DNA from 3 places in the Pontibacillus sp. ABV4_188 genome. Region 3 is predicted to be linked to each of the others. Evidence: riboswitches for the same ligand, from Rfam matches in the RefSeq annotation. Region 3 holds a riboswitch; each other region holds the start of a gene.
The links. A riboswitch is a leader RNA that binds a small molecule or an ion and turns the genes downstream of it on or off. The one in region 3 is predicted to bind S-adenosylmethionine.

Region 1 (6,187 bases), 240 kb from region 3:
GTATCTATTGTACATAAGAGTGAACTAATCGTTCAGGGGAAATGGCGTGAACTCATGATGGTGGAAGCACAGGTTGAAATTATGTCATCGGTTGAAGCTGAGTCAAGAAATCTTGATTTTCCTGACTTTGTTCGTAATGTAGAAAGAAAGGAAGCTGTAAATGGCCGATCTAAAGCATTATATCAATTGAAGAGGGAAGAGGATATTCCGAAACTTGTCGATTTCTTGGCGAATCATAAGCTTCCAATCTATGAAGTAACACCCGTTATCCCTCATTTAGAAGATGTGTTTATGCATTGGGTGAATGAAAAGGAGCGTCGTTATGTGGACCATCGCTAAGTTAACGTTTAAAGAAATTGTATCCAAACGCATTTTCCTTATTACAATGATGATGACAGCCGTGTTTCTTATTTTATATGGAATAGCTATACATTTTGCAGTTAAGGATTGGAAAAGTTTTGGAGCCTCTACCGTAGACCAAATGATGCAGCAACAGCTATTTTCCTCTCAATTATTAAGCATAGGGCTTTATTTCTCATCGTTCATTGTTGCTTTGCTCTCCATTTTATCAAGTGTAAGTGCAATCGCTAGTGAAATAGATAGTCACCAAATCGATACGTGGCTAATGCGACCTATAACGCGTACACAGTTTTTGTTTGGTAAAGTAATTGGTCTTGGAGGGTTGTTAATTGCTTACGCGGTTTTTTTATTTGCGGGCATCATTATTCTGCATCAAGGCATAGGCGGCGAAGTTGTATCCCTGGATTTTACCATTAGCCAAATTGTAAGTGCTGTAGCAACGTATATGTTACAACCCCTTGTTTTAGTAACGTTAGGTGTCATGTTAAGTAGCCGAATGACAACGCTAAATGCGGGGATTGTGTTAATTATCCTGTACGGTTCTGCTTTTATAGGAGGGTTTGTAGAGCAAATTGGAACTATAATGGAGAAGGGAGCGCTTGTGAATATAGGCATTATTTCAAGCCTCATTTTTCCTGTAGACGCTATGTACCGTAAAATGACTGTATTCCTATTTGATACAGCGGACAACCCTGTCAGTCTTGCTCAGCAGGGGATGTTTGCAAGTGCATCTACTCCTAATAATGTGATGATTCTTTATACCATTATGTATGGATGTATTGCGCTCGCAGTAGCGATTATATTATTCCGAAAGCGTGATGTGTAGGAGGGAGTCACATGGGAAAGTGGATGTCTATTCCATTATTTACGATTTTCTTTTTATTTCTATTATTTGTCTTTACAAAAAAGGAGACAATGGCGGGACAATTGTACGTTTTTGATTCATTTTTATAGTTCACAAGTATTAAAAAATGACGGGATACATACATCCCGTCATTTTTAGTAATTTTATGCTGTTTTCTTAAAACGTGGAAATCCAATTGCAATTGCAATGATACCGGATATAGCTATTAATATAGGATAGAAAGAGTACGGCAGTAATTCTATTGGTGATAGGCTTCCAATTTGGGCTGCAGTTAATAACTGTGCTCCATATGGAATTAAACCTTGAACCGTACAAGAGAAGATATCGAGTAAACTTGCTGACTTTCTGGAATCAATCTCATATTCATCAGCAATGTTCTTTGCTAATTGTCCTGTCGTAATAATCGCAATTGTATTATTTGCTGTAGCTAGGTTTGTAGTTGCTACAAGGCCAGCGATACTGCCTTCAGCACCTTTTTTAGAACGAATTCCTTTTGTAAGTGTATAAAGAAGGAATTGAATCCCACCATTGTGTTGAATCATGGCTACAATCCCGCCAATAATAATAGTAAGGAAAATTAATTCCGACATCGAGTTAATCCCTGATGTAATGTTTGTCATAAAAGCATCAAGAGAGTATTCCCCACTGACTCCTCCAATGATTCCAGAGAGCAGAATTCCGCCAATGAGCACGGCCATAACATTCAAACCTGCTAACGCCCCCACTAAAACGCCAATATAAGGAATAACCTTTAACCAATTGAAACTGTCTGCCTCAACAGAAGAGGTTCCACCTGAAGTGATCACAATTAAGACTATAATAGTTGCAATGGCTGCAGGAAGAACGATAAAGAAGTTCGCTTTAAACTTGTCTTTCATTTCCGTTTTCTGTGTTCGAACCGCTGCAATTGTCGTATCAGAAATAATCGATAGGTTGTCGCCAAACATAGCGCCACCAACTACTGCTGCAAGTGATAATGCCGCAGTGAAATCCGTTTCAGCACTAATTCCGACAGCAATGGGTGCTAGAGCACTAATAGTACCAACTGATGTCCCCATAGAAAGTGATATAAAGCCAGCAATAATGAAAATTCCAACTATAATTAAGTTTTCAGGAAGATAGGTTAATGCCAAGTTTACTGTAGACTCTACTGCTCCAATACTGCTTGCCACCGATGAGAAAGCACCAGCCAATATGAAAATAAAAACCATAATCATAATGTCAGGGTGGCCTGCACCTTTTGCGAATTGCTCGACTTTCTCAAAGGTTGGCTTTGTTCGATTTTGCAGGATTGCTACAATGGCTGCAATTAGGGCTGGAATTAAGATTGAAATATAATAGAAATCACCTGTTACTATTCCGGATCCTACAAAGATAACTAAGAAAATGAATAAGGGTAACAGGGCAAGTGGATTCCCTTTGTTTATATTCATGTTGTTGCACCTCTTTCTTGCTTGTTTATAATATTGTGTGAAAAATGACATGTGATAATCAAAAAAAGCCCCCTTCTTGATCAGAAGAGGGCTTTTTATTTAGAGCTCCTCTTCTCATCTATCAAGTGTAACCTTGCTGGATTTGGCACAGCACTCATTAATAATGAGCCCGCTGCCGAGACATCGTAGGGCCAGTCCCTCCGCCTCTCGTGATAAGAAGGAGTATTCATTTTTGTTTTACATGCAATGTCTAAGTTTACTTATTACATGTTTTATTGTCAATGAAAGAAGAAGAAATGATGCATTAATAGAATTTACAAAAAAGTAAGATAAAAGGCATGCCTTTGTGGGTTGGAAGATCCTAGATTAAACTAATTGGGGACAACTCCCTAAATAATACTGCGCTTAGAACGTGTACTAAAGTTTCATTTTTCTTTATTACCTACATTTTCCTATTACAATGAAAATGGAGTTTTGAGTGGATTTTGTAGAATGTTTATAAAGAAATATGTCTTTTTTGAAAACAAATTGTAATATAAACGTAACTTTATGACAAAGAAACTTTTGGTAGAATAGTCGTAGAAGAAAAAACAGACGATACTAGAAGAAAATGGAGTGGGGAATATGTTGAAGAAAATTGTAGCATGCGGAATGGCGGTAATGTTTACGTTTAGTGGCGCATCTGTAGCTGGGGCGGCTAGTCAAGATGATTTATTAAATGTAGCTAAGAATCACATAGGTGTGCCTTATGTATTTGGTGGCCAGAGCCCTAGTGGATTCGATTGCTCAGGATATACACAATATGTTTTTAACAAAGTGGGTATTTCAATCCCTCGTACAACTGGAAGTCAAGCAACAGTAGGACAAGCAGTTAGTAAAAGCAATATGAAGCCAGGAGACCTAGTATTCTTTGAGAACACATATAAAGCAGGCATCTCGCATGTCGGGATTTATGTGGGTGGTAATAAGTTTATTAGTGCTACATCTAGCAGGGGAATTGACATTGTTTCACTTAGCAACCCATACTGGGGACCTAAGTTTGCTACAGCGCGCCGTGTAGCAGGGTTAAATGCAAACAGTTTGTTTGCTGATGTAAATGAAAACCATGTGGCTTATGAAGCAATTAAGGCTTTAGTGAGCAGTGAAATTATTAAAGGGTACCATGATGGTACATTCAAACCTAATAAGGATGTTACTAGAGGGCAAGCAGCTGCTTTGTTTAATAGAATCATTGATCATGAAGCATCTGATAATACGACATTCCCTGACGTAGACCCTAATCATCAATTTGCTAATGATATAGCAGCGATGGAAGAGCTAGACATCATTAACGGCTTCTTAAATGGAGAATTTAAACCAAACGAAACAATCACATTCAGTGAAATGACTACAATGGTACTGAACTCGTTTGAAGCATCAGGTATTGCTAAGGACCAAAGTATAAAGAGCTATTCCGCAGAAAATGTCTCCCGCGCCGATTTTTCTTCAACCTTATATGAGACGCTTTACCAACACCAATAGAAAGTCTATTTTACTGTACGGTTATAACTCCCCTTTGGTTTCAAAAACCAAAGGGGAGTTTTTATATTCTATTGTTCTTATACCCAGCTTGCTAGTTCTATAAACTAGTATAGATGAATCGATACGCAATTTAACTTTTGGCTTTGTTCATGTTTATTGTTGATTTTATACTCCTTCCACATAAGCCCCCTTATACGGAAGGATTGAAACTGAGACATTTTAGTATGGAAAGGGCCGTTACGATTATGAGTGCTTGGACTTGCTCGGGGACAACTCGTTTTCTGCGGGGAGCTGGGAAGCCTCCTCGTTCGCTGTCGCTCTCTGCGGGGTCTTCCCTAGGCTCCTTCCCCCGCGGGAGTCTCGCAGTCCCCGAGCAAGCCCCGACTTTTAAAGAGGTGAACGGCCCCCGTAGGTAGCATCAGGGGGGCTGAAGTCACCCCATATAGCATGTTTTGTTAACCCTTATATGGTAAAGGTGGGACTGGAAACTGCGAGACTCCCGTGGGCAGAAGAGCTTAGGTGAGCCACAGGAAAGCGATTGGTTTCCAGGCCCACCTTATGCACAATTGAAGTTAACGAAAACATTCTCTCAGCTTTGAGTGTTCATGATTACTGCTCTATTGTTAAACATACTTGTGATAAAAAGGTTACGATCAATTTATAGTTCGAATGAACCTAGCGGAGTAAGGTTTCGGGCCATAAGAACTAGTACTCTAGTACCTAAAATTATCAGAATATTGATATATTTCTAATTATTGATTATGATGAATATAACTTACATCCTATATTCGTAATATGTTTGGGAAAAATTGCAGATATAATCCAGTCTTTATGGCTATATTTATAGATTTGCTTTCCCAAATGAGTAAACGGTTGTGAGAGGGGTAGTTGGAACATTTGAAGCATATACTCTAGCAAAGGATGTTGCTTCACTAGAGAGTGAGTTGATATTAAATCTTAAAAGGGTCTGAAGTAGGAAAAACAATTAAATTACATCGGTTAAACCAAAATCGTACTCTTGAAGAAACGGCTCAGGGAATTTGTTCAATTTCTTATTTAAGTAAGATCGAAAATGGGCTTACTAAATCAAGTGAGGAAATTGTTCAGCTGCTCTTACATCGCCTGGATATTCCAGTTGAAGTGCTTGAAGAAGGTGTAGATGAAGAGTTACTCGAACAAGAACTACACGAGTGGTACACCGTAATTATGCATAGAGAAACGGACCAAGCAACAGAATTATATGTAAAGTTAAAGCAAAAAATGAGCACACTCTCAACTCCGAGTATACTAGCTTTGTTTAAGTTGTATGAGGTTCGCTATCATTTGTTGATGCGTCACTTTTCAGAAGTACCCGTTTTATTAGATAAGTTAGAAAGGATGCAGGACCTATTTGAAGAGAAGCATCAGTACTATTATATGAAATTCTCTGGACTGTATCATAATATGCAAGAAAGATTCAGAGAAGCTCAGCAGTATTATAAGAAATCATTAGCACTTGCTCATCAAATTACACTTAGTGATCATGAGCGGGCTGATTTGTATTTTATATCAGCTATTAATGAATCTTCCCTTCAAAATGTGACGTTATCGCTTCATTACGCTAGGTTAGCCTTAAACCTGTATACAGTCCAATTCGACTTTAAACGAAGTGGTGATTGCCAGGTTTTACTTGGAATATGCTATAAGCGAATTCACCAATTTGAACAAGCAGAACAGTGCTTTCAACTAGCTGTAAAGGCAGCAGGAAACTTGCAAAGCTCTTATTTAAAAGGGATTGCTTACCATAATTTAGGTTCGCTTCATGCAGCTCTCAACCATCATGAAAAAGCAATTGATTACTTTGAGAAAAGTCTAGTGTATAAAGATAACTATAATGTAAAAGGAAAGTTGACTAGTATTGCTTCCATTGTGGAGTCACTTTTTGAGCTAAGTGAACGGGGCAGGGCGTTGGAATGGATCGATCGAGGATTGATTATGATCGAACAACAAAACGACTTCAAAATCCTAC
Region 2 (6,187 bases), 1.1 Mb from region 3:
TACATGGAGCACGTATGGACGAAGGATTCGAGGAAACGGGAAGGGCAACTTCCGCTCTTACCAGAAGCAAGTAGCGTTATCTTCGACGAAGGGCACTTGCTTGAATTCGCTGCACAAAAGGCATTAACGTATCGCTTTAACTCTAAGACTCTAACAAGTGTTTTAACCGAATACCTAAATCAGGATATTCGAGAAGAATCCCTTCTTTTAATTGAAGATATTTTAGAAATGCACGACAACTGGTTTGACATTCTTCGCAATACGAGTTCTGAAGTAGAAGGTTCAAATCGCCATGAAGTTCCTCGCTCGAAAGAAATGATCGATTTGGCAGGACAGATGAACAAGAAAGTGCACAGCTTGCTTGAACAACTCGTCTTTGATTCTGAACTATTCTTAATGGATGACTATAATGTGAAGATTATAGAAGAATACTTGGAGTTCTTCTCTTATGGATTGGCTATTCTGTTAAAAGATGATAAAGGGATTTTCTGGCTTGAAACAAACAATGAGGACAGTTCCCTTGTTATTATGCCACGACTTGTCGAAGATGTATTAGAGAAAGAAGTGTTTAGTCAGAACATTCCATTCCTATTTTCATCTGCCACTCTTTCTCGTCAGAAAGACTTCTCGTATATTGCAGGTAGTCTTGGTATAAAGAATTATCTCTCCTTCACGGTTGAATCACCGTTTGATTATGAGGAACAAATGAAGATGAATGGCCATCTTGACCAAGGGGAAGAAGAGAAGTGGGAGAGCATGAAGGCTCATTTAGAGCACCAGGCAGGAAAGACGTTAATCTTGTTCTCTTCTCTAGAAGAAATGAATCGTTTCAGAATTTGGGCAGATCATCAATCCTTCTCCTTCCCTATGCTTTATGAAGGAGACAGAGAGATTAGTGAAACGGTCCAGACCTTCCAACAAGATCATGCGACAGTCTTATGCTCTTACCACCTTTGGGAAGGTCTTGATGTACCAGGCGAGGCGCTGTCACAGGTGATGATCTCTTCCTTGCCATTCCCACCAAAAGACCCTGTCTTTGATGCGAAGCGTAACCATGCAGAGGATGCGATGCAAGAAGTCGATCTTCCGTATATGCTTTTACGTATGCGCCAGGGAATCGGTCGCTTAATTCGCGGACATGAAGATCAAGGTTCTGTCCACGTATGGCTAACCCCAGAGCAGTATGAAGCAATCGGTAAAGAAATTGAAGGTATAGCACCAACACCAATACAGTGGAGCTAAGTGAAAGAGGGAGGGAGTCAATCTCTCCCTCCTTTTCTTGTTATGCTCTCTTTTTATGCGTACAATAATAGAGACATGTGTTATAGAAAGGAAGGTTATGATGGATCAAATGATGATTCGTGTAAAACAGCAAGATGAGGAATTTTCTATTCAACCTGTAAAGGGGCAATCCCTTTTAGCATCAGCTTTTGAACAGGATGTGCCTCTAGACTACAAATGCCAAAAAGGAAACTGCACCCGTTGCCGTGTGGAGTTACTTAACGGTGAAGAAGTTGTAAACAAGCCAACGCCGAAGGAACATGAGAAGCTAGAGGGTGAGCTTGAAGAAGGCTATCGCTTAGCTTGTCAAACTGTTCCGCTTAAATAGGTACATAACTACAATAGGTTTAAGCGGGGGAGTATCAGATTGTAGAAGATCTGGTGCTCTTTTTTGTTTATTCAAGAATAGAGAGACGGGTAATGAAAGATTCGAGAGACTATTTCCGTTAAGGGTTATGAGATGTGCTCATAATTTTCGTGTGTTAAAATATGGATAATAAAGGGGTGAGCTATGAATGACTGCTAGTTTCAAGGGAATGGCTTACTTATTAGTGGCGATGATTCCTTTGTTCATATTGGGCTATTTTCTCTCTGTGGGCTACGAAGAGATGTTTTTCATTTATGAATGGCTACTTGGGACAGTTGTGTTAAGTGTTTTTGTTCTGTCTATTAAGTCCATTTGGGAGATTAAAGACGAGAGAAAATGGATTGCGGGTTCGTTTTTTGCTTTTATTTTACAGTTTTTCGTTCTTAGTCTTTTTCTAGGTCCCTTTACTTATTATTCAATCATTTTTGTTTATTATGGGGTTGCTTTATGTGCCTTCCTAGTTTTTGTCATAGCCCTGCGTAGGAATAAAACGTTACGAGTGATTCCGAGTACGTTTATGGTCATAACGGGAGCATTCACCCTTTATGTCATTCTTTTAAATAATCTATGGGGAACCAGTTTGATGTAAATGTTAGAGGAGGGGGATATGTATTCGGAATAAGCAGCTTTTTGGGTATTATTTTGTCTGGACGCTTGCGATTGGGTTGATTATTTACTTAGGGAAGAGTTATGAAATGGCTTTACAGGAAGAGTTTAAGGTTACGTATGAACGCCCTGCTGCATCACTGCTATTTGCTGCACTTTTTCCTGTTGGGATCGGTGTTCTTTTACGCCTTCCTAAATTTATTTTAGAAGTTATGGCACGAACGCCTTGGACGTTTGACTGGATTAGAGGCTTGGCTGTTGGAGTGCCTGCTCTAGTGATCGTTGTTTGGTCCACTTTGCCTCTCACCCCATATGGGGAAGGAATGCGAATGCCTGACCTCATTTTAGTAGGTCATCCTACGCTTACAACCGTTGCTGGAGTGGTTTTAGGCTATTTGTTGCTGGATACTCTTAAGAAAAATTTTTAGTAGCACGATCCTTTGTGGTGACTACATTTAATCTATTAGTGCATCGTAATAAGAGAGAGTTTTAAGGAGGGAGAAATAATCAATATTGTAAGAAGGGTAAATGATCTTCTTTTAATCGCTGTAATTGGTCTTGTGGTATTTTATTTATTTTTGGAGATTAAGATAGAGCTCTATATAATTCTAGCCCTTGCATCAGTAGCATTTACACTTACAGCAATTGAAATCATTAAAGGACGCCAAGATAGGAGCGGCTACAAATACATTATTGGAGCCATTGTTATGCTTTTGGCAGCAACTAGGCTATTTCTTGAAGGATAACCAAAAAAACATTTCTACTAACGTGGGCGATTGCTAACAATAGCAATCGTTTTTTCTTGTAAGCAAGGTACTACTTAATGTATGGAAGGGCAATAGGATAGAGAACGGGAATTCCTTCAATGGCTAGATAACATGAGGAAGAGGGTTTTGTATGGGTGAAGGCGAAATTAATTAAGGAGGAAGTCTATTAATAGGAGGAATGGTATGGAGCTTGGGGCATTTTCTATTAGTTTAACTGTAAAGGATATTAAAAAATCTATTGCTTTTTATGAAACGTTAGGATTTGATTCCCTTGGAGGGGTGCCAGATCAGAATTGGGTTATTATGAAGAATGGTGACTGTGTGATTGGGCTTTTCCAAGGCATGTTCGAGAAAAACATCTTAACTTTTAATCCTGGGTGGGATCAAGATGCTAAAGAACTTGATTCGTTTACAGATGTTAGAGAACTTCAAAAACAGTTGAAAGAAAATGGAGTTAAAATTCTTTCACAAGCAGATGAAACGAGTGAAGGGCCAGGGAGTTTCACAATTGAAGATCCTGATGGGAACCCTATCCTCATTGATCAACATAGATAATTGAATTGAGCAGCGTTTATCCCAATGCGCTTATAAAAAGGAGGAACAAACTCTAAAGTGGTTTGTTCCTCCTTTCTTACAATCTTAAGCTTTCACGCGGTACGCTTGATTATGCTTTTTCAACGAGTCGTCTGAACCAAATAGGAAGTGTTTCTCCATATCCGGGGAGTATTTAGAGTTAATTGCTTCACGGCCTACTGTTTCTGCTACTTCACGAAGCATGCTTGGAGAAGCGCCGCAACATAAACCAAAGTAATTGACCCCTGTAGCTAGTGCATCTTTAGCCCAACTAGCAATCTCGTAACGGTTGCAGTAAAGTGGGTCAAGAGAAGTTGGGAATGTCGTTTCTGTTGGTAAGTGACATGCACAACCGCCATCTGGTAGATTAAAGAACGTAGGATGTTCTTCTGATGTGCGGTATGGAACGGGGAGTGCAGCTACATAGCCATCACAAGCCTGGCGAATTTTCTCTACATAAGGTTGCATTGTAGCAGGTCCACGGAAGCAGTTCATTCCAACAACTAAAGCTCCTTGTTCTTGAAGCAAACGACAAGCTTCTTCAACTTCATAACCGTCACGCATTTTATTCTCACCCATAACGCCAAGTGTAATGACAGCAGGAAGGTCTTGCTTGAGCACTTCTTCTAGTGCAATTTGTGCTTCTTCATAATAATAAAATGTTTCCCCATTTACGAAATCGACCCCTTCCTCTTTACACCAAGAAATCATCTCGGCAAACATTGAGCGAACGGCCTCTTTTGAAGATTCATCTTCAGGGTCAAAGAGGTTCGTATTCGAAATGTTTCCAGCCACAAGCGCTTCTTCAACTGGATTTTCTTTAGCTACTTCTTTAGCAAGACGGATTGCTTGTCGGTTAAGTGGTTCTAATAGCTCTTCTTTCCCAATAATACGCATCTTCTCACGGTGAGCATTATAGGTGAAGGCTAAAACAACGTCAGAACCTGCATTCATATAATCACGATAGGTTTGCTTTAGTGCTTGTGGATTATCAAGAGCGACTTCAGGAACGAAGGATCCAGCTTGGAGGTAGCCTCGACGCTCCAATTCGAATAGGTAGCCTTCTCCGCAAATAACCGGTCCATCTTGTAAACGTTGTTCAAGTGTTCGTTTCATGTTCATCAATCCTTTCGAGAGAGTAAGTAATGAGGAAGAGGGTATAAGAAAACCCTCTTCCTAAAATAAGAAGAGGGTGTATGTAACAAGGCCTCCTCTTATCTGCCAGATCAATAATTGATCTGTAGGAATTAGCACCTTTTTCAAGGACGATCCTTGAAAGGTTGCCGGGCGTCACAGGGCCTAGTCCCTCCGCCACTCTGGATAAGAGTTTGATATTTAATTAATAAAGCTTGATATGGATTATAACGGCTAATATTTATGGCGTCAATCCTTTTTCAGAAAAATGTTAAGATTCTATTTTTAGTGTAAGATAAAGTAGGAGGGATGGATTATGAAGAGAAGTCTACAGGTAAGGAATGTAAGCGCTAACGAGATTGATGAAAAATTTTTAATAGATTTCGACCGATATCAGGAAACAAAAAGCGTCTGGTATACGACAAACCAAACTAATGTAAAGACAAAAGATGATTCTTTTATCGATCAGTGGAGCCTAGAGCAAAAGAATGGCATCTCCTTGTACTTAAAAAGATGCATCGAAGAAGGCGGAGGTGTAGCAGCTGCCTTTGAAGGAAGTCAGGTAGCAGGATTTGCAAATGTAGAGAATCGTTTCTTTGGATCAGCAAATCAATATGTACCACTGCCCTTTATTCATGTTTCAAATTTTTATCGGGGGGAAGGCATAGGGAAACAATTATTTTATCAGTGTTGCGAGATCGCTAAAGACTTGGGTGCTGAGAAAATTTATATTGGCGCTCATCCTGCAGTTGAAACGCAATGCTTTTACCAATCTGTGGGCTGTATATTAGCACAAGAAGTCAACGATGAAATCTATCAGAAAGAACCGTTAGATCTTCAATTAGAAAAGCTCTTATAAAAGCGCCTGCTCATGTTGCAGACGCTTTTCTCTATAGTGCAAGTTCGTATCGTTTTTTATAGTGAGGATGAATTAAATAATAATAAGGATAAGCTTTACTGTACGTTAGCTGAATAATTGGACCTGCAAATAATACACCAGCAGCAGTACCTAGTCCAACAGGTCCCCCAATAAAGAAGGCTGAAGTCGAAGTAGTAAGTGCTACAAGAGTTTGACTAAGGCGTAAGCTTAGTTTAAATCTGCTTGCGATGGCTAGGAAGAGCTGGTCCACCGGAGCCCTTGGCAACGCAGGCAGGATATACATTCCGACTCCGACAGCGCTAAGTGTGATTCCGAGCATAAGTGCTCCAACTTGTATTAAGAATGGTGAATGAAGCAATGTGAAATCGTGAAAAACGATTTCGAGCCAAAAATCGAGAATTAAGCTTTCTAATACAAGCGGTATAATAGCACGGGGCTCAGGCGTTTGTTTCATAAGCCATCCGTTGGCAAAGATAAATAAGAACTGAAAGAGGGCATACCATATACCAACAGTGAATCCGAGTTGATCTGATAAGCCTACAAATAAAGCTGTCCAAAATCCAGCGCCTAAAGTGGCTT
Region 3 (6,187 bases):
TGCAACTGAGTATGCTCAAAGGGACGGATTTCAGTGCCCATAATTTCAGACATTGCTCGGTTATGGTTTTCAGAGATTCCATAGTGGTCTCCATACATAATGAATACCGTATCTTCATACTCACCGTTTGCTTTCATATCTTCAAAGAATTTCTTGAAAGATTCATCCATATAACGTGCTGTTTGGAAATAACGGTCTACTGTGCCGTCACCTGTTTGTGTCTTGTCAATCATTACATCTTCCTCATCGTTTAGTACGAATGGGTAGTGGTGCGTTAGTGTAATGAATTTCGTGTAATAAGGTTTCTCTAAGCTCTTAATCATTGGCATGGATTGTTCAAAGAACTCAATGTCTTTTAATCCATAGTTTACTGAGTTTTCAGGAGTCACTTTATAATCTTTTTTAGAGAAGAAGCGATCGTACCCTAGAGCTGGATACATGACATCACGGTTCCAGAAGCTATCGTTATTGCCGTGGAACACAGCGGATGTATATCCTTTTTCTTTTAGTATTTCTGGTGTTGCATTAAATTCGTTACCAGCATTGGTTGTGAAGACAGCGCCACGTGGTAGTGGATATAAGGAGTTCGCAAGTAGGAACTCAGAGTCTGATGTCTTCCCTTGACCAGTGTTGTGATAGAAATTATTAAAGTAAACAGAGTTTTTGTCGTCAATTAAGTCGTTTAAGAATGGCGTAACTTCCTTACCATTTACTTTGTAATCAATCGCAAAGTTCTGTAAGGATTCCATTGATATAAGCACGACGTTCTTACCTTCTAATGCCCCAAAGTTCTCGCTTTTAGGATCTTTTTGACTAGAAAGGTAGTTTCGTACTTCTGTTAGCTCATCGCTCTCTGCGAATACACGGTGTGATTGTGTATTTGCCGTCATAACCGTGTCGTATAGGTGGAAATTGTACACACCCATAAGTTTAACGAACATGGCACGGTCAAATGTACGAGTTAATAGTTCAGAGCGCTCTTCGTTGGCTAAGTTCAGGTTCAACGAGATCGCTAAAAGAGATGTAGCAACAATTGCGCCCATTGTGCGTTTTTTCACGCTAAGTGAAAGGTGGCCTTTTTTCATTCGGGCCCAAACGAATAGAGCAACAACATCAATCCAGAACAAGAGGTCTGTGAAACTCATAAGAGACTTTGCACTTCCGCCAAGCTGAGCGAAGTTCTTATACTGCATTAATACCGGAATCGTAATAAAGTCATTAAAGAAACGGTAATACACAACGTTTGCGAATAGAACAAATGACATGATGAAATATAGGGTAAGAAATGCTTTAATGCGCTTTGCCTTTGGAAAAATGAAGCTTAGTGATAAGAAGAACAAAATGGACCCTAATGGTGTAAGAGCCAGGATATATTCTTGAATTGTATTTTCTAAGTCTAAGGAAAACGAAAATCTAAATGCTAAATAAGATTTGGTCCATAGCAGTACGGTAGCTATGAGAAAGAAGAATAGTCCATTTTGTAGCAACCGGTCTACTCTTTTATTCATGTGTGATCCTCCTTTGATCGCCTAGTTCCATGATAGATTGTGAGTGAGGATATCGTGCTTTTATCTGTATAGTCAATGTGCTTGAGATCCTACATTTACAAATTCTTTAGAATTTAATTATAGATTTATTTTGGAAAAGGTCAATGGGAACAGTCCATAAATTAGCCAAAATGCCTATGAAATGTACCCTTTATTCATAGAATTGTCACGATTTTAAATCTATGACCTTACAAAAACTTAACATGTTTTTTACGTAATATCAAAGGTTATGTTTACATATTTAGTAAAAAACAAAATCCGCACCGACAATATCCCCCTTTATATTCACCAATATCCTCACATTTAAACTACAAATTCACTTCATCATACTAAAGCGTGCCAGACACGCGTTGACTCTCTGCAGAACTAAAGGGTGCCAGACACCCGTCAGTTCTTTGCAGCGCTAAAGGGTGTCTGGCACGCGGTGGGGTTTTACAGTGATAAAGTGGGATGGGGTTATGGTATTATATAATAAGGAAAGGGGAGGGATAGGGTGATATCTAATGTGGGATTACCTGGGCTTATGATGTTGGTTGTTGTCGTGTTGTTGATGGTTATGTTTGTGGTGTCTTTGATTCTGTTTATAAAAGGCATCATAAAGAGAAATTTTGGAGCGCGCTTAGATCGTTTGGAGAAGAAAGTAGATCAATTATTAGAAGAGTCTAATCGGGAATAAAGCGAGGGGTAGAATGCGTGTTACAGATCAGCTTTATGGGACAGTTGTGGTTGAAGATGTACTTGAAGAGTTAATCAATAGTTCTCTTGTCCAACGTTTAAAGGGAATTTATCAAGGAGGGGCAAGCGTTCTCGTCAATGATACTTGGAACGTGACAAGGTACGACCACTCCATTGGTGTCATGCTTCTGATCAGGCGCTTAGGTGGGAGCCTTGAAGAGCAGATTGCTGCGCTGCTTCATGACGTGTCTCATACCGCTTTTTCACACGTCATTGACTTTGTTATCGACAATAAAGATGAGGACTATCATGAGAAAATATATGAACGCATTATTCAACAATCAGAAGTTCCTGAGATAGTAGAGAAGTATGGTTTTAAGGTATCCGATCTTCTTGGGAATGACGAGCAGTGGACGTTACTAGAACAACCTGCTCCTGAACTTTGTGCAGATCGAGTGGACTATACATTAAGAGATATGTATCAGTATGGGCATATTGACAAGGAAGAAATCCATACTTTTTTGTCCAGCTTAAAGTGTTTTAACGGGAAAATGTATGTAGCAAATGCCGAAAGTGCGGAATGGTTTGTAGAGGTGTACTATAAGGAGGTCATTGATTTCTTTATGCATCCTTTGAACATTTTTGGCTACGATCGCCTTGCGCGTGCAGTACGTGCAGCTTTAGACGAAGGTGTCATTACATTCTATGATTTACAAAAGACAGATCGCGCGGTATTGGATCTACTACAATCTTGTAATAAAGAAAGTGTGCATAAATGGTTAGATCAACTCCATCAAACTGTTTCCGTGATCGAAAATCCTCAAGACTACGATCTACATAGAAAAGGCAAAGTCAGGCTTATTGATCCTTGCTTCATGAGCCGGGGGTAGTCTTATAAGGATTTCTGAACAATCTGAGAACGTGAAGCGGATGGGTCAAGAGGCATATGAAAAAGCCAAGAAAGGCGCTTATGTAAAAATAGTAAATGTGTAGGAGAGAGGTTACGCGCCTCTCTCTTTTATATCGATTAAGGTGTTAACGAACTAAAGTCATACACTAAAGAGTGCAAATTGTCAGAAATCATCTCGATTTTTATTTGTCCTTTCATTTTTTTAAGGAATAGATCCCAAAAGATAAGGGTATTTACCTACATAACCAATAGTAGGAGGGAACACCGGTGCCAAAAGCAGTATCAGGAAAGATCTCATTATGTATGTTAGCCATATTTGTAGGACAGTTACTTGCTCTCGCTATAGTAGCTTCTATGGAGGGACTGTTAACGATTGTAACGTTCTCTCATTTAACACGATATACAGCCATTATAGGACTGATTGCAGGGATCGTGGGAGTCATCCAAGAGAAAGGGAAGGGCAAAATTATTCCCATTTTGACGCTTCTACTAAGTGTAATCTTAGCTGCCTTTAATGGTTATCTGATGTTTATTTGGGGATAGTGAGGTATGCTACTAAAATAATAATAAAATTTTTAACTATTAAATTGTTAAAAATCCTTTGACAATTCTAATCGCCCCGTGTAATATATGGATTAACGAAAAACACATTTGAAAACAATCTTCTTATCCAGAGAGGTGGAGGGACTGGCCCTTTGAAACCTCGGCAACGGATTCTATTTAATTGGAACACCGTGCCAATTCCTTTAAGCTTAAGCTTAAAAGATGAGAAGAGACGGATCTACATATACGTAAATCCCCTCTTCTTATTATTTTAAGAAGAGGGGATTTTTTGTTTGCCAGAAAAGAAGAAAATAGGATACTTATAGCTTGTAAACCAAGTATTCCGATCTGTTTTTGAATATCAAAGGAGGCAGACAGCATGATTGAGTTACATAATATTGAGAAAGTGTACCAGAAGAACGATCAAACGATTCGAGCCGTTGACGGAGTCAATGTGTCTATTGATAAAGGAGCCATCTACGGTGTCATTGGCTTTAGTGGGGCAGGGAAAAGTACACTTCTCCGATGCGTCAATCTAATTGAACGCCCAACATCAGGAGAAGTGAGGCTAGACGGAGAGGACCTGACTCAGTTGCCAAAATCCAAGCTAAGAAAAGAAAGACGTCGTATCGGGATGATCTTTCAACATTTTAACTTACTAGAATCAAAGACGGTCTATCAAAACGTAGCTTTCCCCCTATTACTAGACGGACAAAAAGGCAAGAAAGTGGAAGGAAAAGTAAAAGAGCTCCTCGAGTTTGTCGGGTTAGCAGATCAGGCAGGAAAATACCCAGAAGAACTTTCAGGAGGACAGAAGCAGCGGGTGGGTATTGCAAGAGCACTCGTTCGATCTCCTGAAGTACTCCTTTGCGATGAGGCTACATCAGCTCTTGACCCTCAGACAACCGATTCGATTTTGGACCTTTTGAGACAAATTCGTGAAGAGTACCACATTACAATCCTAATGATCACACATGAGATGCAAGTTATTCGAGAGATTTGCGACAGGGTAGCTGTTATGGAAGATGGAAAAGTGATTGAGGAAGGAACAGTTTTTGATATCTTCTCTAGCCCTACGCATCAGACAACGAAGAACTTTGTAAGCTCGGTTATGAACGATAAGATTCCTGAATCGATTCTACAAGCCTTAGACAGTACGCGCCACGTTTACAGGGTGACGTTCCTAAGAGAACAAGCTTCAGAGCCTATTCTTTACCGGGCTGCCACTCAGCATCATGTTGAAGTGAACGTGTTATATGGGCAAATTACTGAACTACAGGGTGAACCATTTGGAAGCTTAATTGTCGAATTTATTGGTGGAGAAAAAGAGATCTTTAAAGCTCTTCACTCTATCCAGCAGTCTGTAACAGTGAAAGAGGTGACGCGAGATGCAAGTTGATTTAGCCACATTTTGGCCTAAGATTTTAGAAGCGACACAAGAGACGATTGTTATGGTAGCTATCGCTTTACTGTTTGCAATTGTGATTGGCTTACCCCTTGGGATATCTCTTGTTGTAACAAGAAAGAATGGACTACTTGAGAACGGTCCTTTATTTAAAGTGTTAAACGGTATTGTGAACTTCTTTCGATCAATTCCGTTCATTATCTTATTAGTAGCGATCTTACCGGTTACACGGTTTATCGTTGGTACCTCAATCGGAACTGCAGCAGCCGTTGTTCCTCTTGTGTTCTTTTCGGCGCCTTATATTGCTCGGTTAGTTGAAAGTAGCTTGCTAGAGGTTAACCCAGGTGTTGTGGAAGCGGCAGAATCGATGGGGGCAACGCCTTGGCAAATCATTTACCGTGTCTTTTTACCAGAGGCATTAAGTTCTCTTGTCTTAAACATTACGATTGCAACCATTGGCTTAGTCGGTGCATCAGCAATGGCTGGCTTTGTTGGAGGCGGTGGTCTTGGTGACTTAGCTATTTCTTATGGATACCAACGATTTGAAACGAATGTGATGATCGTAACTGTCATTTTGCTCGTCGTCATTGTACAGACGGTGCAAACGTTAGGAAATTACATTTCAAAAGCTGTACGCAGACGATAAAGGAGGAAATTACATATGAAGAAAAAAATGATTCTATTCATAGCACTATTAGTAACAGTAGGAGCCGCCCTAGCAGGGTGTGGTAGCACAGAGGCTCAAGGAGATGAGGAGACGACGACCGTTAAGATCGGTTTAAATGGCTCTGGCGTTCCGTTATGGGAGCCGATTCAAGAAAAAGCATCAGAAGAAGGAATCAATATAGAACTTGTTGAGTTCTCAGACTACGTTCGACCTAACTTAGCTCTAGCAGATGGTGACATTGATCTAAATGCTTTCCAGACGGTGTCTTATTTCGATTCATTTATTGAAGAACATGACCTTGACCTTGAACCAATTGGGACAACCATTATTGCACCAATGGGTGTTTATTCAGAGGAATACGATAATCTTGAGAACATTCCAGAAGGTAGTACCATCGCCATCCCGAAAGAGGCAACCAACATGGGAAGAGCGCTTCTATT

Region 1: it holds a riboswitch for S-adenosylmethionine, as region 3 does, so the genes downstream of both, ACYX4O_RS07720 (Na+/H+ antiporter NhaC family protein) here and ACYX4O_RS06510 (methionine ABC transporter ATP-binding protein) in region 3, are expected to answer to the same signal.
Region 2: it holds a riboswitch for S-adenosylmethionine, as region 3 does, so the genes downstream of both, ACYX4O_RS12275 (homocysteine S-methyltransferase family protein) here and ACYX4O_RS06510 (methionine ABC transporter ATP-binding protein) in region 3, are expected to answer to the same signal.

What each region holds. Positions count from the first base shown of each region.
Region 1 covers NZ_CM149975.1:1,521,861-1,528,047, forward strand. Annotated here, with positions in the region: gene ACYX4O_RS07710 (ABC transporter ATP-binding protein) at 1-339, shown strand, start outside; gene ACYX4O_RS07715 (ABC transporter permease) at 323-1,186, shown strand; gene ACYX4O_RS07720 (Na+/H+ antiporter NhaC family protein) at 1,369-2,709, opposite strand; SAM riboswitch class I at 2,770-2,877, opposite strand; gene ACYX4O_RS07725 (C40 family peptidase) at 3,283-4,179, shown strand; partial or broken gene ACYX4O_RS07730 (helix-turn-helix domain-containing protein) at 5,164-5,310, shown strand; gene ACYX4O_RS07735 (tetratricopeptide repeat protein) at 5,320-6,187, shown strand, end outside.
Region 2 covers NZ_CM149975.1:2,390,721-2,396,907, reverse strand. Annotated here, with positions in the region: gene ACYX4O_RS12305 (ATP-dependent DNA helicase) at 1-1,242, shown strand, start outside; gene ACYX4O_RS12300 (2Fe-2S iron-sulfur cluster-binding protein) at 1,340-1,609, shown strand; gene ACYX4O_RS12295 (hypothetical protein) at 1,797-2,237, shown strand; gene ACYX4O_RS12290 (hypothetical protein) at 2,344-2,682, shown strand; gene ACYX4O_RS12285 (hypothetical protein) at 2,815-3,000, shown strand; gene ACYX4O_RS12280 (VOC family protein) at 3,205-3,576, shown strand; gene ACYX4O_RS12275 (homocysteine S-methyltransferase family protein) at 3,661-4,710, opposite strand; SAM riboswitch class I at 4,806-4,921, opposite strand; gene ACYX4O_RS12270 (GNAT family N-acetyltransferase) at 5,045-5,587, shown strand; gene ACYX4O_RS12265 (YczE/YyaS/YitT family protein) at 5,619-6,187, opposite strand, start outside.
Region 3 covers NZ_CM149975.1:1,285,007-1,291,193, forward strand. Annotated here, with positions in the region: gene ACYX4O_RS06490 (LTA synthase family protein) at 1-1,508, opposite strand, end outside; gene ACYX4O_RS06495 (hypothetical protein) at 2,041-2,223, shown strand; partial or broken gene ACYX4O_RS06500 (HD domain-containing protein) at 2,237-3,215, shown strand; gene ACYX4O_RS06505 (hypothetical protein) at 3,400-3,675, shown strand; SAM riboswitch class I at 3,796-3,904, shown strand; gene ACYX4O_RS06510 (methionine ABC transporter ATP-binding protein) at 4,055-5,074, shown strand; gene ACYX4O_RS06515 (methionine ABC transporter permease) at 5,064-5,726, shown strand; gene ACYX4O_RS06520 (MetQ/NlpA family ABC transporter substrate-binding protein) at 5,742-6,187, shown strand, end outside.